Linked DNA regions of Vreelandella piezotolerans. The protein of the gene in region 3 binds, or shares a complex with, the protein of the main gene of each other region. Links are inferred from orthologs where the notes say so. Each region holds a gene or a part of one and is shown on either strand. Other genes may lie near its edges. The genes, in order: dnaX, GYM47_RS10400, dnaN and dinB.

Region 1 (4,114 bases), 1.4 Mb from region 3 along the record:
AGCGGTGTAGGGAGAACGCCCGCCCAATGCTGGAAAACCTCCAGATCTTCGCTGCAAGCATGCAGCAGTTTCACCGCATCGTTTTGCAGCAGCGCTTTGAACGAGGCCGTGCAGGGCGTACAGAGCGGATCGACCAAATAAGCGACGTCATCACTTGCAAACTGAATCAACGCTGGGACGGGGAAGAAGGTGTTCTCGCGGAAAAACTCGGTATCGAGGGCAATGACACTAGCACCGGCCACCGCTTCACAGGCGGCATCCAATGCCTCGGCATTATCAATCCATTGATATAAAAAAGAGCTTGAAGAGGACAAAGCAGTTTTCCGGGTTGGCACAACCGCATCAGCGCTTGCGTTTCTTGTCAGTATTCGTCGCTAGCGAAAGGCTGGCGACCGTTAAAGGCGCGACTCAGTGTGCCACCATCGACATACTCCAGCTCACCGCCCATGGGCACCCCGTAAGCAAGACGCGAGAAAGCGACGCCGTAATGTGCTAACTGAGACGCAATGAAGTGGGCGGTCGCTTCACCTTCTACCGTGGGGTTGGTAGCCAACACCACTTCACGAACGCTGCCCTCGGCCACGATACTCTCGAGCACATCGAGCCCAATAGCGTCTGGCCCAATACCGTCGAGCGGCGAGAGATGGCCATGTAGCACGAAATAGCGCCCTTGAAAGCCACCGGCCTCTTCGATCGCTAGCTGATCAGCAGGGGACTCGACAACACAAAGTAGCGCATCGTCTCTGCGCGGACTCTCACACAGCGCACATATCTCGGCTTCAGTCAGCGTTCGACAGCGCTGGCAATAACCGACCTCATCGATCGCTTGCTGGATCACGGCGGCCAAACGCTTACCCCCCGGGCGCTCACGCTCCAAGAGATGCATGGCCATACGTTGAGCCGTTTTCGGCCCAACGCCGGGCAGCACGCGAAAGGCGTCCATCAATTGCTCGACAAGCGGAGAAAAACGCATGGTTTAGAAGGGCATCTTAAAGCCAGGCGGTAAATTCAGGCCGGCCGTTGCTTCTTCCATCTTCGCTTTAGAGTTGGCTTCTACTTTGCGAACGGCATCGTTCACTGCGGCGGCCAGTAAATCTTCCAGAAGCTCCTTGTCTTCTTCCAGCACGCTAGGGTCAATCGTCACATCGATGACATCGTGACGGCCGTTCATGGTGATTTTGACCATCCCAGCGCCTGCCTCACCATGTACCTCCGCCTGAGCGACTTCTTCCTGTACACGCTGCATTTTTTCCTGCATTTCTTGGGCTTGCTTCATGATGTTGCCCATTCCGCCTTTGAACATGCGGTGTTCTCCTCAATCATTGAAACGGATAAAGATAGCCGGTGGCCATTAAGAGCGTGCCGCTGGCGTCGGTTTGACGGACGACTCAATGAGCGTAGCCCCAAACGCCTGCTGTAGCTTCTGGATATTGGGGTCGTGATGCAATAGATCAACTGCCTGTGCGTGGCGCTCCTGCAGCAGGCGTTCTTCTTGCTGGCGAGGCGTTTCCAGCGCCGTGTCTAGCTCGGCGACGCTGAACTGAAGCTTTCTTGTCAACCCCAACGCCTTGAGCGCACGCTCGATTCGTCCATTGTGCACATCGGCTTGCATGGCCGACTGACTGGGGTCGAGCCGCAGTATCACGGTCTGCCCATCATCGCTCTCCAACTGGCAATGTGCCGCCAAATTGCGCGTCAAGCCTCCCAAACCCAACGCGTCAAAATGGGCTAACCACGTCTTATGGTCCCAACGACCAAGCTCGGTCACGGGTTCGGGTGTGACTTCAGACGTCGCAGCAACCAAAGAGGCGTCATGTGGCTCTGGCTCTGGCTCTGGCTCTGGCTCTGGCTCTGGCTCTGGCTCTGGCTCTGGCTCTGGCTCTGGCTCTGGCTCTGGCTCTGGCTCTGGCTCTGGCTCTGGCTCTGGCTCTGGCGCGAGCGTAGCCGTATGTTCCACTTCTTCAAGCGACCAGGGCGGGGGCTCCGACTCGTCTCGTTCGGCGCCAGTCGGCAAAGACAAGGCCGAGCCCGCATCATCCTCATGAGCCGCTGAAGCCTGCACCTCAGCAGGCGCTTGGGGCGAGTCCCCGGCGACTACGGATGCAGGCTCAGGCTTTTTTGTGCTAGATCCGTCGACAGAAGTAGCGGTCTCGGTTGATGCCTCGGCGGGTGCGCTCGTATCGGAGGCGGGCTCGCGGCGTAGCGGTAACGGCGTTACCGGCGGTTTCGGCACGCCCTGGGGGCGGAAGGCCAGCATACGCAACAAGGTCATTTCCAAGGCGCTGCGCAAATCCGGGGCATGCACCATGTCGCCACGTCCCTGAATACCAATCTGGTAGTAGAGCTGAATGTCTTCGGCGGTAAAACGGCTGGCCAACTGCTGGATCTGCGCACGATCACCGTGACTGTTATCCACAGCATCGGGCACCATCTGCGCCACGGCCAAGCGATGAAGAGTGGCCGTCAGCTCGTCTAGCACGGCGGCAAAATCCGGCCCCTGTTCGGCCAACTGCGCCACTTCCGCCAACAGCTTCTGCACGTCCACATCTGCCAAGGCATCGACGAGCGCGAGCACATGGCGATGATCCAGCGTACCCAGCATGGCCGCCACATCGGCGTGCCGAACGGCGCCTTGGCCGAACGCAATCGCTTGATCGGTCAGACTCATAGCGTCACGCATGGAGCCTTCGGCGGCTTTGCCCAGCAGCCACAGCGCGCTCTCGTCGTAATCGACGCCCTCTTGCCCCAGCACGTAGGTCAAATGCTCGACGACACGCTCAGGCGGCATGTGCTTGAGCGTAAACTGCAGACAACGTGACAAAACGGTGGCCGGGAGTTTCTGCGGGTCGGTCGTCGCCAGCAGAAACTTGACGTGGGGCGGGGGTTCTTCCAGCGTTTTCAGCAGCGCGTTGAAACTGCTGGTGGACAGCATATGTACCTCGTCGATGAGATACACTTTATAGCGCCCTTGTGTAGGCGCGTACTGGACATTATCGAGCAGCTCGCGGGTGTCTTCCACTTTGGTACGCGAGGCAGCATCGACTTCGATCAGGTCGACGAAGCGCCCCTCGTCGATGGCTTGGCAGCTATCACACTGACCACAGGGGGTCGAGGTAATGCCTTCGTCGCCGCGCCCATTCGCCGTGCAGTTGAGGCACTTTGCCAAGATGCGCGCCAGGGTGGTTTTGCCGACGCCTCGCGTGCCGGTAAAGAGGTAGGCATGATGCAAACGGCCCTGGTCAAGAGCATTGACCAGGGCGCGTTGAACATGGGCCTGGCCCACGAGCTCGTGGAATGTACGTGGCCGCCACTTGCGGGCCAGAACCTGATAGCTCATTGAGCAACACTTCCTTTGGCGGGCTGACAATCGGTGCGACGCGGCCCATCGTGAACCGCGTTTGCTAAGAGTAAGCGCTTAGTGATTGCGCACCATTCTAGCGGCTGCACCGCAGCCCGCCAACCGCCGGGCGGTCTTCAAACGGCTTGTGGCATCACGCTCAAGCGTTTTCACCACCTTCGGCGGCTGCAGCGCGCTGGGCGGCTTCTTTGACGAGTTTTTCCAGCTCGCCGTTTTGATGCATTTCGACCACGATATCGCAACCGCCAACCAGTTCGCCCTCTACCCACAGTTGCGGAAATGTCGGCCAGTTGGCAATTTTGGGAAGTTCTGCACGGATATCCGGATTGTCCAGAACGTTGACGAAGGCAAAGCGCTCACCGCAGCTCATCAGCGCCTGAACGGTCTGCGCGGAGAAACCACACTGGGGCAACTGAGGTGTGCCTTTCATGTAGATCAGAATCGGGTTTTCGCTGATTTGACGCTGAATGTTTTCGGCAGTCGTGCTCATGATGTGCTCCTAACGAGTGTTGTGTTCCGCGCCAGTCTACGCCATCCGCTCACTGGCTTTAACCCCATGACCGGCAGAGTAAGGTAGGCGCGGCTGCCGCCAATACCCGAGCAAACGACTCGGTCTTAACGCGTGGCCGCCATTCTACGCATGCTGCTCGCGTTGCGCATCCCCTGCCGCATCGCTAGGATGGTGTTTTTGTGTGGAGAGCAGTCATCATGGCGACACGCCATTTCCTTACTTTACTGGATTTATCCCCAGACGAG
Region 2 (4,174 bases), 2.3 Mb from region 3 along the record:
AGCAGATGAAGTACTCGAGCGGCCATGGTCGTGGTCTTACCCGCTCCCGCCACGGCGGCAACACGAGCATGCCCTTCGCCATGGTGAACCACTGCTTGCTGTTCGGCCGTTAGCTTCACGGCGCCTCACTTGGCAAGCTATCGCTCCATTGACCAAGTGGATGCCAGCTTCCTGCACTATAGAGTCGGCAAACCGTTTGTCCACTTGCCGCTTCTTCGACGCGGGCTTGCTCCACTAAGCGATAGAACACGTTGCGGTGCAGCCGAGCTGCCAAGCCAAAGCGAATGGCACACTCGGGCGCTAAATCACCTTCAGGTGTCATCGACAGCGATAAGGGATGATCAGCGTCCAGGCGCACCACATCCTCGAACTGGGTGGTCAGCCACCAGGCGTCGTCGCGAAAATCGGCCTCGACGATCACTAATGGACGATCCTCGACGCTGACGCGCCAGCGCTCAGCGGGGGTCACCAGGCAATACCCTTCCGCATCCCGCCGCAAAAGACTGGCAAGCACCTTGGCAATCGCCGGGCGTGCGAAAGGCTTGCCTTCATGCAGCCAAGTGCCATCCGCCTGGATGCGTATGTCGATATCGCCCGTGAGCTCGGGCTGCCAAGTATCGACAGGGGGAATGGTCGCCGAGCCGCCGGATTGCTGAAGTAGCCGATCAATGTTCATTGCCATGCTCCCCAAAAGATAGCGCGTTACACTACCAGCCCAGATCGTGCCAGCGCCTCTTTCACATGGGCAGGCGCATCGGGCACGGCAGCCCGGAAAAGATGGTAGAAGTTCACCGTCGTCTGCATCGCAACTTCATCGACGCTGATGCCTCGTTCACGGGCAATACACTCAGCCACCTCGACGACCCACGCGGGTTCGTTGGGCTTTCCGCGATGGGGAACGGGTGCCAAATAGGGGCTGTCGGTTTCGATGAGCAGCCTATCCAGTGGAAGCTGGCGTGCCAGCGTACGCAGTGACGCAGCGTTACGGAAGGTGATAATACCGGAAAGCGAAATGTAAAAACCCAGCCGCACGGCTTCCCGGGCCATCTCCAGATCTTCGGTGAAGCAGTGAATCACCCCCCCCACCTGAGGATTGCTGTGTTCCCGCAGCAGCGCCAACGTATCGTCTTTCGCCTCACGGGTATGGATGATCACCGGTAGTTCTAATTCGCTTGCGGCCATTAGGTGCCGTTTGAAGCGCTCATGCTGGACGCTTAGCGGTACGCTCTCCTGGTAGTGATAATCCAGCCCGGTCTCGCCAATGGCCACCGCGCCATACTGCTCGGCAGCTTCGACGATCTCGTCCACGCTGGGTTCGTGCGCCGCCTGATACAGCGGGTGCAGACCGGCGGAGATCGCAACGTCAGGGTGCTCTCTGGCAATGGCGGCCAGCCCAGGCAGCTCCTCCAGCGTCGTCGAAATCGCGAGAAACTGGCTAACGTTCGCTTGACGCGCAGCGGCCAGGGTGGCTGCTACGTCGCCACCGTGGGTATGTTCCGATAAACGATCGAGATGGCAGTGAGAGTCGACAAACATGCAGGGCTCTTTGAGTGTATAGAAAAATCGCTGAATTAAAGCGTAAATGAAGGGGGCGCTTTATCGAGCTGGCCCGCCAACAGCGTCTCGATACGGTCGCGAACGGAGTAATCCTGCTGGCTGAAGTGAACGCCGATGCCCGGCATACGCCGACCGCTCACGCCTTCGGGAGATATCCAAATCACCTGTCCTGTCACCGAAAGACGCTCACTCTCCCCTGGCAGGGTCAGCAGCAGCATGACCGACTGCCCCAGGCTGTAGAGTGTTTTCGTCGGTACGAAAATCCCACCTCGGTCCAAAAAGGGCATGTAGGCGGACAACAGCGTTGGTACATCCGGTATCGTCAAAGAGAGCGCTTTTTGGGCAGCCATCACGACCTCGTTACAACCAGTGGTTAGGAGCGTAGCAGCGCAGACCAGCGAACTAGCCACGCTTCCAAAACGAGTTGGGGATTTGGGTTGGCCCCTACGGCGAACAAGCGGCGCTGCTCTCGGGCATAATCCAGCAGCCGGAACCAGTCTTGAACGCGACCGTTTTTTACCGCCTGTCGGTAGAGTGGCACCAAATCAGGATTGTGCAACACGCTCTGCTCGCCGGAAAGCCCCAGACGAATCAAGTCCTCAAGCCAAGCGATACCGTACCATAAGATGGCATCGATCGCCTGGCGGTCCAACCTTGCTGCCTCGGATACCGGCTCTGCCCCGCGCACTAACTGCTCGAAACAGTCGTGAATTTGATGCCTCAGGGCACGCTCGTCGGGAGCGGCAAGCTCCACTGCCAAGAGCGGTAAACCACCGGAGACACGCCACCAAAAGTGCGCCTCATCACCTCCCAGATGCTGCGTCAGCCAGCCTTTACATGCCTCGAACGCTACGCTGGCCAGTGGCCACTGCTGACAGCGTGAGCGAATGGTCGGCAACGTGCGAGACGGCACGTCCGAGAGCAGGATAAAGAGCGTTTTGTCGCCAGGCTCTTCCAAGCTTTTTAACAGCGCATTGGCCGCGGCAACGTTCATCGCTTCCGCCGGGGAAATGACAATGACGCGATAACCGCCCTGCTGCGCCGTTTGCGACACGAACCGATTCACATCGCGAATAGGGTCGATACGAATTTGACGCTTCCCCTCCTCCGGCGACACCCGCAGCAAGTCAGGGTGATAGCCTGACGCCAGCATGGCACAGCTATGACACTGCCCGCAGGCCTGCTCGCTTGGCGCTGCACACAACGCTCTGGCGATCAGCGCCTCCGCTAACTGCTGTTTGCCGACGCCGTGAGCACCGCTGATCAGCAGCGCATGGGGCAAACGTCCGCTATCGGCCAGACGCACCAACTGCTGCCAGGTCGAGTGGTGCCAGGGCAAGACGCCGGTTACTGCCATTGCGCAACCCGCTCTTCCAGCACACGACCCAGCACCATTTGAACGTCTTGCAGCGGCTGGGCCGCGTCAATGAGAGCAAAACGCTCCGGAGCAGATGCAGCTCTCTCAAGGTAAGCCTGGCGAACGTCCATGAAAAATTCGACACGCTCTTGCTCGAACCGGTCACGCTGCGTATTGAGATCGCGTAAACGCCCCTCTAGCCGCACTCTGGCAGCGTCAGGCGGCATATCGAGCAAAAGCGTCAAATCAGGAGAAAGCCCTTTCTGAACGAATGCTTCTAGCTGAGCAATTCGGTACGTATCGATACCTCGCCCACCGCCCTGATAGGCAAAGGTCGCATCGGTAAAACGGTCACAGACCACCCAGGCGCCGCGCGCCAGGGCTGGCAGAATTTTCTCCGCCAAATGCTGTGCACGGGCGGCAAAGACGAGCAACAACTCCGCATCGACACTGAGCGGCTCGTTGGGCGCAGGGTCTAGCAACAGCTCGCGAATGGCCTCCGCGCGCGCCGTGCCTCCGGGTTCCCGCGTGCGCACCACATCGATTCCACGCGATGTCAGCCACGCTTCGACGAACGCCACGTTGGTCGACTTACCGACCCCTTCACCGCCTTCCAGCGTGATGAAGCGCCCACGCTTACTCATTGCTGCCCCTTACTCAATTGATACGCCATCTTGGTCGATGGCAGCGATTTAACGATTACGAATATAGCGGTTGACGGCATTATTGTGCTCACGCAGGGTACGTGAAAAATGGTGGGTGCCATCTCCCCGCGACACAAAGTAGAGTGTTTCACCAGGTTGCGGATTCACCGCAGCTTCCAACGAGGCACGCCCTGGCATGGCGATGGGTGTCGGCGGCATACCATCGATCACGTACGTGTTGTAGGGAGTCGCTTCCCTCAGGTCGGCACGGGTAATCCGCCCTTCGTAGCGCTCGCCCATTCCATAAATGACCGTAGGGTCCGTTTGAAGACGCATGCCGCGCTCCATACGCCGCTTGAAAACGCCGGCAATTTCCCGACGCTCTTCCGGCGCTCCGGTTTCGCGTTCGATTAACGAGGCCATGATGAGTGCTTCGTAAGGAGACTCGATAGTGAGATCCTCATCCCGCTCTGCCCAGACCTCTTCCAAAATACGCTCCATCCGCTGCAGGGACTGACGCAAGATATCCACATCGCTCATGCCCAAATGGTAGCGATAGGTATCGGGAAAGAACCAACCTTCTGGATGAGCTCCCTCACGCCCCAAAAGCGTCATG
Region 3 (4,203 bases):
ACGCCGTGATGATAAATTTGCTCAAACACCTCCCCTTGGCGCCAAATCGTCAGGCGCAGCTCTTCGGAGAGTGCGTTCACCACCGATACACCCACACCGTGCAAGCCGCCCGATACTTTATAAGAGTTATCGTCGAACTTGCCACCCGCGTGGAGCACCGTCATGATGACTTCCGCCGCAGAGACACCCTCGCCCTCGTGTAGCTCGGTCGGAATCCCTCGACCATTATCGCTTACGGTTACCGATTCATCCGGGTGGATCACCACACGAATTTCGCTACAGTGGCCGGCCAGGGCTTCATCGATGGAGTTATCCACCAGCTCGAAAACCATGTGGTGCAGCCCGGTGCCGTCGTCGGTGTCACCGATATACATGCCTGGACGCTTACGTACTGCGTCTAGCCCTTTGAGCACCTTGATGCTTGATGAATCGTAAGCCTGCTCGCTCATTGACCACTCCGTCGTGAAGTCTGTCTCGTTCCGTGTCGTCTACCCATCTGGCTGACATTGGCTAAGCCCTTGCGTGGAGTGTTTCACGTGAAACAACTCCACGGCTGTAGAAGGCTGCCAGACGTCGCTCAGCGCGGTGGGTTCGACGCTGGTAATAAATGCTTGGCACTGCATCTCTTCGAGTAACGTGCAGAACTGGCGGCGGTTATGCTCATCTAGCTCTGCCGGTAAATCGTCAATCAAATAGATACAGTGCCGCTGTGCGGTACTTTCCAGAAGCCTACCTTGAGCAAGCTTCAATGCACTCACCACGAGCTTCTGCTGGCCTCTGGAAAGCACCTCAATGGCAGGCTGTTTATTCAGCCGGATGCGCAAATCCGCACGCTGAGGGCCTTGCTGGGTAAAGCCCATCTGCTGGTCCGTGTTACGGCTATCGTGCAGCACTTCTGCCAACGAGCGCTGTCTATCCCAACCGCGCGCATAGCGCAACGTTAAACCCGGTAGCGGCAATAGTGTCTTCAGGGTCTCATTGAATACGGGAAGAAATTCGTTAAACCATGCTTGGCGAAGCGCATCCATTTGTTCGCCCCAGAGTGCTAACTCTTGCTCCCAAACCGCTATTTCATTGGGCACTATTCTACCACGCCTGAGAAGCGCATTCCGATGTTTCACCGCACGCCGGGTCCGACGCCAAGCATCCAGAAAGTGGTGTTTCACGTGAAACACTCCCCAATCCAAAAACTCGCGACGGCCGGCGGGTGAACCTTCCAGCAAACGAAACGCATCCGGGTTGATGAGCTGTAGCGGCATGGCTTCGACGAGCTCGGCTAACCTTACGCCTTTCTCTCCCCTCAGACGTAGCTCCAGCTCACGCTGAGCACGCATACGCCTGACACCAAGCGTCACCTCAGGATCCCCCGCTAAACGTCCATATAGCGTCATATAAGGGGCGTCCATTTGAATAGCATTCTTGAGCTGACGCGTGCGAAAAGAGCGTCCCATGCCGAGGATGTGAATCCCCTCTAGCAAGCTAGTCTTTCCGCTACCGTTCACGCCATGGATCACGTTGATGCGCGATGAGGGATGAAGCGTGACTGGCGCTAAATTGCGCAGTCCCTGAAAAGTGAGTTGTGTCACGCTCATCCGTCAATGCACCTTGTAAGACCGTTCCAATCGCCAGACGTGCCCTATGCGAAAACGGCGCTTCTGCAACCAGAAGCGCCGTTCTTCATCCCATTCCTTGCGTTATAAGCGCATCGGCATCACGACGTAAAGCGCATCGCCGCCGCCCGGCTCTTCCAGCAGTGCGCTGCTATTGGGGTCGGCTAACGTCATCTGTACGCGGTCTTCATCCAATACGGAAAGCACGTCTACCAGATAACCCACGTTGAAACCGACCTCCATGGCGCTGCCATTGTATTCGACGGCGACATTCTCCTCGGCCTCTTCCTGTTCAGGGTTGTTCGCCATGACTTTGAGGTTGCCCTCCTCCAAATAGAGGCGCACCCCGCGATACTTTTCGTTGGAGAGAATGGCGGTACGTGACAGCACTTGACGAAGCTCGGCACGCTCGGCGATGAGCACTTTATCGCCGTTACGCGGCACCACGCGTTCGTAGTCCGGAAACTTGCCGTCGATCAGCTTCGACGTAAACGTGAAGTCACCCGTGTGGGCACGCACATGGGTCGAACCAAGCGTCAGGCTAACCGGCTCGTCGCTGTCATCCAGAAGACGGGACAGCTCCAAGATACCTTTGCGAGGCACGATGAGTTTTTGGGCTTGGCTCACCGCGACCTCGATAGGACGCGAGCACATCGCCAATCGGTGTCCGTCAGTAGCGACCGTGCGTAGCAGATTGCTCTGAATCTCTAACAGCATACCGTTGAGGTAATAGCGTACGTCCTGCTGAGCCATGGCGAAGGAAGTGGATTCGATCAGATGCTTGAGCGTGCCACGGGGAACGCTAAGCTCCTGACTTCCATCGGCATCTTCGATATTAGGAAACTCTGCCACAGGTAGTGTAGAAAGTGTAAAGCGCGAACGACCACTACGTAATACGGCGCGTCCCTCTTCGACGGCTAATTGAATGTCGGACTGTTCGGGCAGCGACTTACAAATATCCATCAGCTTTCTAGCCGGTACGGTTGCCGCCCCTGCTTGGTCCACTTGGCTGGCCACCGTGCGGCCTACCAGCTCGACTTCCAAGTCGGTGCCGGTCAGCGCGACCTGGTCACCTTCCACTTGAATCAAGACGTTAGAGAGCACAGGCAGCGTTTGGCGCCGTTCCACTACGCCCGCCACCAGAGTCAGCGGGCGAAGCAGCGCCTCTCGGGAAATGGTAAATTTCATCGAAACTCCGGTTTTCTATCCTGAAAGGCCTGCCGCTTGGCAGGCGTAAACGAAAAAAGGTTAACTTGTTAGCAGGCGAAGAAGATTTTTGTAATCCTCGCGAATATCCGCATTCTCTTCTTGCAGCGCTTTTACTTTTCGGCAGGCATGCAGCACGGTGGTGTGATCACGGCCACCAAACGCATCGCCAATTTCCGGCAAGCTATGATTGGTGAGCTCTTTTGCCAGTGCCATCGCCACCTGCCGGGGGCGCGCCACCGAGCGCGAGCGTCGCTTGGAAAGCAGATCCGCCACTTTGATTTTGTAATATTCAGCCACCGTGCGCTGAATATTATCCACCCCGACCTGCTTGTCCTGCAGCGCCAAAAGATCTTTCAACGATTCACGGATGAACTCTTGGGTGATGGTCTTGCCCATGAAATGTGAATCAGCAATGACTTTCTTAAGCGCACCTTCCAATTCACGCACATTAGAACGAATCTTTTGGGCGATAAAGAAAGCCGCATCGTGGGGCAGGTCCACCTTGGCCTGATCGGCTTTCTTCATCAGAATCGCCACGCGCGTCTCGAGCTCTGGCGGTTCGATGGCGACGGTGAGACCCCAGCCAAAGCGCGACTTCAGCCGCTCTTCGACACCACTGATCTCTTTTGGATAGCGATCAGAGGTCAAGATCATCTGCTGACCGCCCTCTAGCAAGGCATTGAACGTATGGAAGAACTCTTCTTGGGAGCGCTCTTTACCGGCAAAGAACTGAATGTCATCGATCAGGAGGGCATCGACACTGCGGTAGAAACGTTTGAAATCGTTGATCGCATTGAGCTGCAGCGCCTTCACCATGTCAGCCACGAAGCGCTCAGAGTGAAGATAAACCACGCGGGCATTTTCCCGACGACCTGCCAACGCATTGCCTACGGCATGCATCAAGTGGGTTTTACCCAAGCCCACGCCACCGTATAAGAACAGTGGATTATAAGCACCGCCAGGATTTTCAGACACTTGGCGAGACGCCGCACGTGCCAACTGGTTAGATTTACCTTCCACAAAGGTATCGAACGTGAAATTAGGGTTTAGGCCGCTATTGTGTTTCAAGCTGCCTTCTACCTGCACCTGACGCTCGTTGCCACGACGATGAGAGGCACTCTCTTCACGCAGCTGATCGATTTCACGCTCGTCGGCAATATCACCCCGGGGCGGGGTATGTACGGCGGGCGACGTCGGCTGAGCCGGGGCGGCTGACACCGGATTACCCAGATCGCGAGGCTGGGGAGCTGGAGCAGCGGTCCGGCGGCTACCTACCGTCAAACTGACCTTAGGGGGCTTGGAGGGTGCAAGCTCGCGCATTAATTCACTAATACGCTTGGCGTACTTATCACTCACCCAGTCGCGCACAAAGCGATTCGGCGCC
Region 4 (4,150 bases), 750 kb from region 3 along the record:
CCATCGCCGAGCAGCTAAGCGAACTCGATCCGGATAACGCGGCGATCTACCGCGATAACGCCGAGCAGGGTCAAGAAGCACTGACCGCCCTCGAACAGCGCCTCCAGGAGCGCTTGGCCGACAGCACGGACACCCGCTTCATCGTATTCCACGATGCGTACCAGTACTTCGAAGAGGCCTTTAACGTTCATGCTGCGGGGGCCATTTCCATCGGCGACGCGTCTGCACCCAGCCCGGCACGCATCGAGGCGTTACAGACGCTCGTCAACGAAGAGAACATTCAGTGTGTCTTCAGCGAACCGCAGTTCAACCCGCAGATGGTCAACAACGTGTTTGGGGATACGTCGGCGTACTTGGGCGTGATGGATCCACTCGGCGTAGGCTTGACGCTGGATGCGGGACTGTACTCTGCATTACTGGAACAGCTAGCCGGTGAAATAACCAACTGCACGAGTGCTAAAAGTGAGTAATACTCGTCATTTGCCTAAGTGATCAAACGTAACGCTGCGTGCGAAGTGCTGAGCGCAGCGTTACGTGAGCCTCGGTAAGGAGCGATGACTCGACTACTCAACGACGGAGCGATGACATGAAGCGCGTCGCAGGCACTGCGGTTGGCATGGCCTTGCTCATCGCACTCACGCTGTGCGTGAGTCTTTATCGCACCCTTCATGCGCCCGCGAGCGTCTCGGTGGTCAGCCCGATGGGCGATTACCTGATCGAATCGGTGAGAGTCTCAGGACTACTCGCCCCCTTGGGAGGCGTCGCTTACCTGCGTGTCATCGAGCGGGCAGCGCCCGCGAACGTTTATCGCACGCCCCTTTTCGACACGCAGCATATCGACTTTTCGACGACATCCGAGAATAGCCGCTATTTAGAGGCCATCGTTTGGGTGCGCTTCGATAAGCAGATGCAGCACTTCTTTATCAGCATGCCGCAGTGGCGTGCTGATTGGCGAAACCGCTTCATCAGCAATACGCCCTTCGAAGCAGGCGGAAACGGCTAGGAAGCCCTCCCCGACGGCATCATTTACCGTGGCCGCCGGTCGCCTTCCAGGAAATTGGCGGTAAACACGGCTTTTCCGTGGGTCTCGAACGACCACTTCATCACGTCACTCAGTGCCGCCATCACCTCATCGAACTCGCCAAATACCTGGGTGCTCATTCGGTTGGGGTGAACCTCCAGTCCGGTAGCCTCCAATCGTTGGACCACCTCTTTGACGACTGGCTTGAAATCATCGGCCAGCGGGTAGTAGCTCAGCTGTACAGAAAGGTACATATCGCCTCCTCGATCGTTTCTATGGCGCAGTTCGAAACTGCTGCCACGCGGCCAGTATGGCCGTACGCGTCTCATCTGGATGCTCCATGGGGAACATGTGTGTCCCCGGCACCGTGCTGACCGGCAGCCCGCGACGAGCGATACGCTTGAGCCGCCCCGGCGTCATCAAGTGCGACTGCTGCCCCGCCACCAGTTGAATGGGCACACCCACGCGCTGCGGTAATTTGGAGAGGTGATCCGGCAAGTGGCGGAAAATCTCCAGCTCGATGTTGGGGTCGAAGGTCAGCTCAGCGCTGCCGTCGTCCAGTAGTCGCGTGCCTGCTTCAATGTAGTCGTTGAGTGCCTCGGGGGTAAAGCGACGGAAGAGACCACGGCGACGCAGCGAGGTCGCCATCGCCTCGCGACTGGGCCACACGCTGCGACGCCCTTTGGTTTTACCCGCCGGCGTGATGCGATCCATCAATCCAAAGCGCTTGGCCGCTTTCATCGCCCAGGCATCCGGCCCCAGCATCAGCGGCGGGTCGAGCATGATCACACCGCGAAAACGCTCCGGCTGCTTGTCGGCAGCCATGGCCATCAGCGTGCCGCCCAACGAGTGCCCCACGCCCAGCAGTGGCGCGTCGGTCTCGGGCAGGTAGCTGAGCAATTCATCCACCAGGTTGCTCCAGTTATGGTTCACTGGATAATCCGGGTGGTGGCCCAGGCGGTCCAGCGGGTGGACATCGAACGATTCTGCCAGTGGGTCTAACAGGCTGCGGTAGCTCAAGCCGGGAAAGCCATTGGCATGGGCAAACACTAAGCGGGGGCGTTGGGTGGCATCGGCAGGCATGGCAGGCTCGCGGGTCGGCTAACGGGAAGGGGCGCTATCTATCATACGTCTGTTTTAACGCGGGCACCGAACCTCGTCAATCCATCCAAGGATTAACCGGCTAATTAAAACAGCGAGAGCTGCTGGGCAGCGGTTTCTTCCGCCAAGCGGTAGCCGACGCCCAGCAGGCGCACGGGGCGTGCGCCCCTCGCCCAGCCCACGTTGAGCAGTGTCTCAAACTGCTCCAGGTTAGGTGCGGGGTCGGCGTGTTCGACAGTGGTTTGGGTGAAGTCGTTGAACTTTACTTTCACCATCACCCCGCGCACGGCGGGGGCCGGGTCTAGGCGAGCGTAACGGCGCTCTAAATCGCTGATCAGCTCGGGGAGCTGCTGGCGGCAGGCGTCTAGGGTGGGTAAATCCTGGGAGTAGGTTTGCTCGGTGCTGATCGACTTGCGCTCGCGGTGGGTTTTGACCGGGCGCTCATCGCGCCCGTGGCTAAGTTCGTGTAGCCGATGACCAAAGCGGCCAAAGCGTTCCACCAGCTCGGTCAACGGCCGGGCGCGCAGATCCGCGCCGGTCTGAATGCCCAGCTCGGCGAGTTTTTCAGCGGTCCGCGGCCCCACGCCGTGGATCTTTTTCACCGGCAGCTGCTGCACGAAGGCGTCGATATCGTTAGGCGTGATGACAAAGAGACCATCGGGCTTGCGCCAGTCGCTGGCGATCTTGGCGAGAAACTTGTTGGGTGCCACGCCCGCCGAAACGGTAATACCCACTTCTTGCCTCACCCGCTGACGAATGGCTTCGGCCATGCGGGTAGCGCTGCCGTGGTACAGCGTGACCTCCGAGACATCCAGAAAGGCTTCATCCAGCGACAGCGGCTCGATCAGCTCGGTCACATCGCGGTAGATGGCAAACACCTGGCGGGCAACATCTTTGTACTTCGCCATATCGCCCCGAATCACCGTGAGATGGGGGCAACGTTTGAGCGCCTGGGCCATGGGCATGGCGGAGTGAATACCGAACTTACGCGCCGGGTAGTTGCAGGTGGCAACCACCCCGCGCTGCTCCACACTGCCGCCAATGGCAATGGGGATATCGGTCAACGCGGGGTTATCGCGCATCTCGACCGCCGCATAGAAGCAGTCACAGTCGCAGTGGATGATTTTGCGCACAGGCCGACCTTGCCTCCGCCCTTACCTGTAAAAAAGCACAGTTTATCACAGGGTGTGCTACAGCGCTGATGAGCAGCAAAACCCTAGGCGGGGGCGCTGTGAATCCCTCCCTGGACGCTACTTTCGCCATCCCTGGCGAAAGACCCCCGCTACGGGTTTTCCGCCCATACTCGCTGGTCTAAATCACGTACCACAAAAGGTGCGCAACACCTGCTCGCTTTCCGTGGCCGGAGCGGCCAAGCGGCGCGCTTCTTCGGATTCATCAAAGGGCTGCGTGACCGCCGCGAGCAGCGTGTGGAAAGGCGCGAAATCGCCTTCTACCGCCGCATCGATGACCTCTTGAATGCGGTGATTGCGGGGAATCACCACCGGGTTGGCGCGACGCATGACCTCCAGGCGCTCACTCTGCTGGCTGGCTTGCTGGGCGTTTTCCCAGTCGGCCAGCCAAGCGGTCAGGCCAGCGGGCTGCGTGGTCAGCGCCAGCAGCGCCTCTTTTTGGGAGTGGGCTGACGTGTCCGCGCTCAAGACTTGAGCATAGTGCGTCAACGCGTCGAACGTCGCGGTCATGTCCATGCGGCCTTGATGCATCTGGATCTCTAGCGCTTCCATCAGCGCCACGGCGCGATCGCTTTCCGGGGCAAGGCCCAGCTTGTCGGCATGCAGGCGGCGCTGCTCGGCGCCAAAACGAGCGGTAAAGCCGCGTAGCACCTCGGTGGCTTGCTCTACCGCAGCATCGCCCTCAACGCGCATCAGCGGAAGCAGGGTTTCGGCAAAACGAGCCAGGTTCCATTGGGCAATGCCAGGCTGATTGTCGAAGGCGTAGCGCCCGCCCTGGTCAATGGAGCTATACACCTTCTGCGGGTCGAACTGCTCCATAAACGCGCAGGGGCCGTAA

The links.
Region 1: the proteins of dnaN (region 3) and dnaX are in contact, whole or in part, in a cryo-EM structure (PDB 8GIZ), measured with the Escherichia coli proteins. The link is inferred for Vreelandella piezotolerans from one-to-one orthologs.
Region 2: the proteins of dnaN (region 3) and GYM47_RS10400 are in contact, whole or in part, in a cryo-EM structure (PDB 8GIZ), measured with the Escherichia coli proteins. The link is inferred for Vreelandella piezotolerans from one-to-one orthologs.
Region 4: the proteins of dnaN (region 3) and dinB are in contact, whole or in part, in a solved structure (PDB 1OK7), measured with the Escherichia coli proteins. The link is inferred for Vreelandella piezotolerans from one-to-one orthologs.

The regions. Positions count from the first base shown.
Region 1 is NZ_CP048602.1:1,364,463-1,368,576, reverse strand. The notes cover bases 845-3,726. They hold dnaX (DNA polymerase III subunit gamma/tau), read right to left. Parts: upstream 3,338-3,726; coding sequence 1,352-3,337; downstream 845-1,351. Other genes in these bases: grxD (Grx4 family monothiol glutaredoxin), read right to left, coding at 3,498-3,726; GYM47_RS06320 (YbaB/EbfC family nucleoid-associated protein), read right to left, coding at 977-1,303; recR (recombination mediator RecR), read right to left, coding at 845-973. In the rest of the region: rnd (ribonuclease D), read right to left, coding at 1-314; more of recR, read right to left, coding at 362-844; more of grxD, read right to left, coding at 3,727-3,848; argF (ornithine carbamoyltransferase), read left to right, coding at 4,067-4,114. UniProt on the Escherichia coli protein: Part of the beta sliding clamp loading complex, which hydrolyzes ATP to load the beta clamp onto primed DNA to form the DNA replication pre-initiation complex.
Region 2 is NZ_CP048602.1:2,258,125-2,262,298, forward strand. Bases 923-3,864 are described here. They hold GYM47_RS10400 (DNA polymerase III subunit delta'), read right to left. Parts: upstream 2,915-3,864; coding sequence 1,931-2,914; downstream 923-1,930. Other genes in these bases: GYM47_RS10390 (TatD family hydrolase), read right to left, coding at 923-1,536; GYM47_RS10395 (PilZ domain-containing protein), read right to left, coding at 1,572-1,907; tmk (dTMP kinase), read right to left, coding at 2,905-3,558; mltG (endolytic transglycosylase MltG), read right to left, coding at 3,607-3,864. Also shown: GYM47_RS10380 (ATP-dependent helicase), read right to left, coding at 1-119; GYM47_RS10385 (DUF1285 domain-containing protein), read right to left, coding at 116-676; more of GYM47_RS10390, read right to left, coding at 703-922; more of mltG, read right to left, coding at 3,865-4,174. UniProt on the Escherichia coli protein: Part of the beta sliding clamp loading complex, which hydrolyzes ATP to load the beta clamp onto primed DNA to form the DNA replication pre-initiation complex.
Region 3 is NZ_CP048602.1:126-4,328, reverse strand. What follows is about bases 747-3,717. They hold dnaN (DNA polymerase III subunit beta), read right to left. Parts: upstream 2,799-3,717; coding sequence 1,695-2,798; downstream 747-1,694. Other genes in these bases: dnaA (chromosomal replication initiator protein DnaA), read right to left, coding at 2,859-3,717; recF (DNA replication/repair protein RecF), read right to left, coding at 747-1,592. Outside these bases: gyrB (DNA topoisomerase (ATP-hydrolyzing) subunit B), read right to left, coding at 1-449; more of recF, read right to left, coding at 489-746; more of dnaA, read right to left, coding at 3,718-4,203. UniProt on the Escherichia coli protein: Confers DNA tethering and processivity to DNA polymerases and other proteins. Acts as a clamp, forming a ring around DNA (a reaction catalyzed by the clamp-loading complex) which diffuses in an ATP-independent manner freely and bidirectionally along dsDNA.
Region 4 is NZ_CP048602.1:748,825-752,974, reverse strand. The notes cover bases 1,233-4,150. They hold dinB (DNA polymerase IV), read right to left. Parts: upstream 3,256-4,150; coding sequence 2,209-3,255; downstream 1,233-2,208. Other genes in these bases: GYM47_RS03475 (protein adenylyltransferase SelO), read right to left, coding at 3,439-4,150; GYM47_RS03485 (alpha/beta fold hydrolase), read right to left, coding at 1,295-2,104; GYM47_RS03490 (YkoF family thiamine/hydroxymethylpyrimidine-binding protein), read right to left, coding at 1,233-1,275. Outside these bases: GYM47_RS03500 (zinc ABC transporter substrate-binding protein), read left to right, coding at 1-470; GYM47_RS03495 (hypothetical protein), read left to right, coding at 587-1,003; more of GYM47_RS03490, read right to left, coding at 1,027-1,232. UniProt on the Escherichia coli protein: Poorly processive, error-prone DNA polymerase involved in translesion repair and untargeted mutagenesis. Copies undamaged DNA at stalled replication forks, which arise in vivo from mismatched or misaligned primer ends.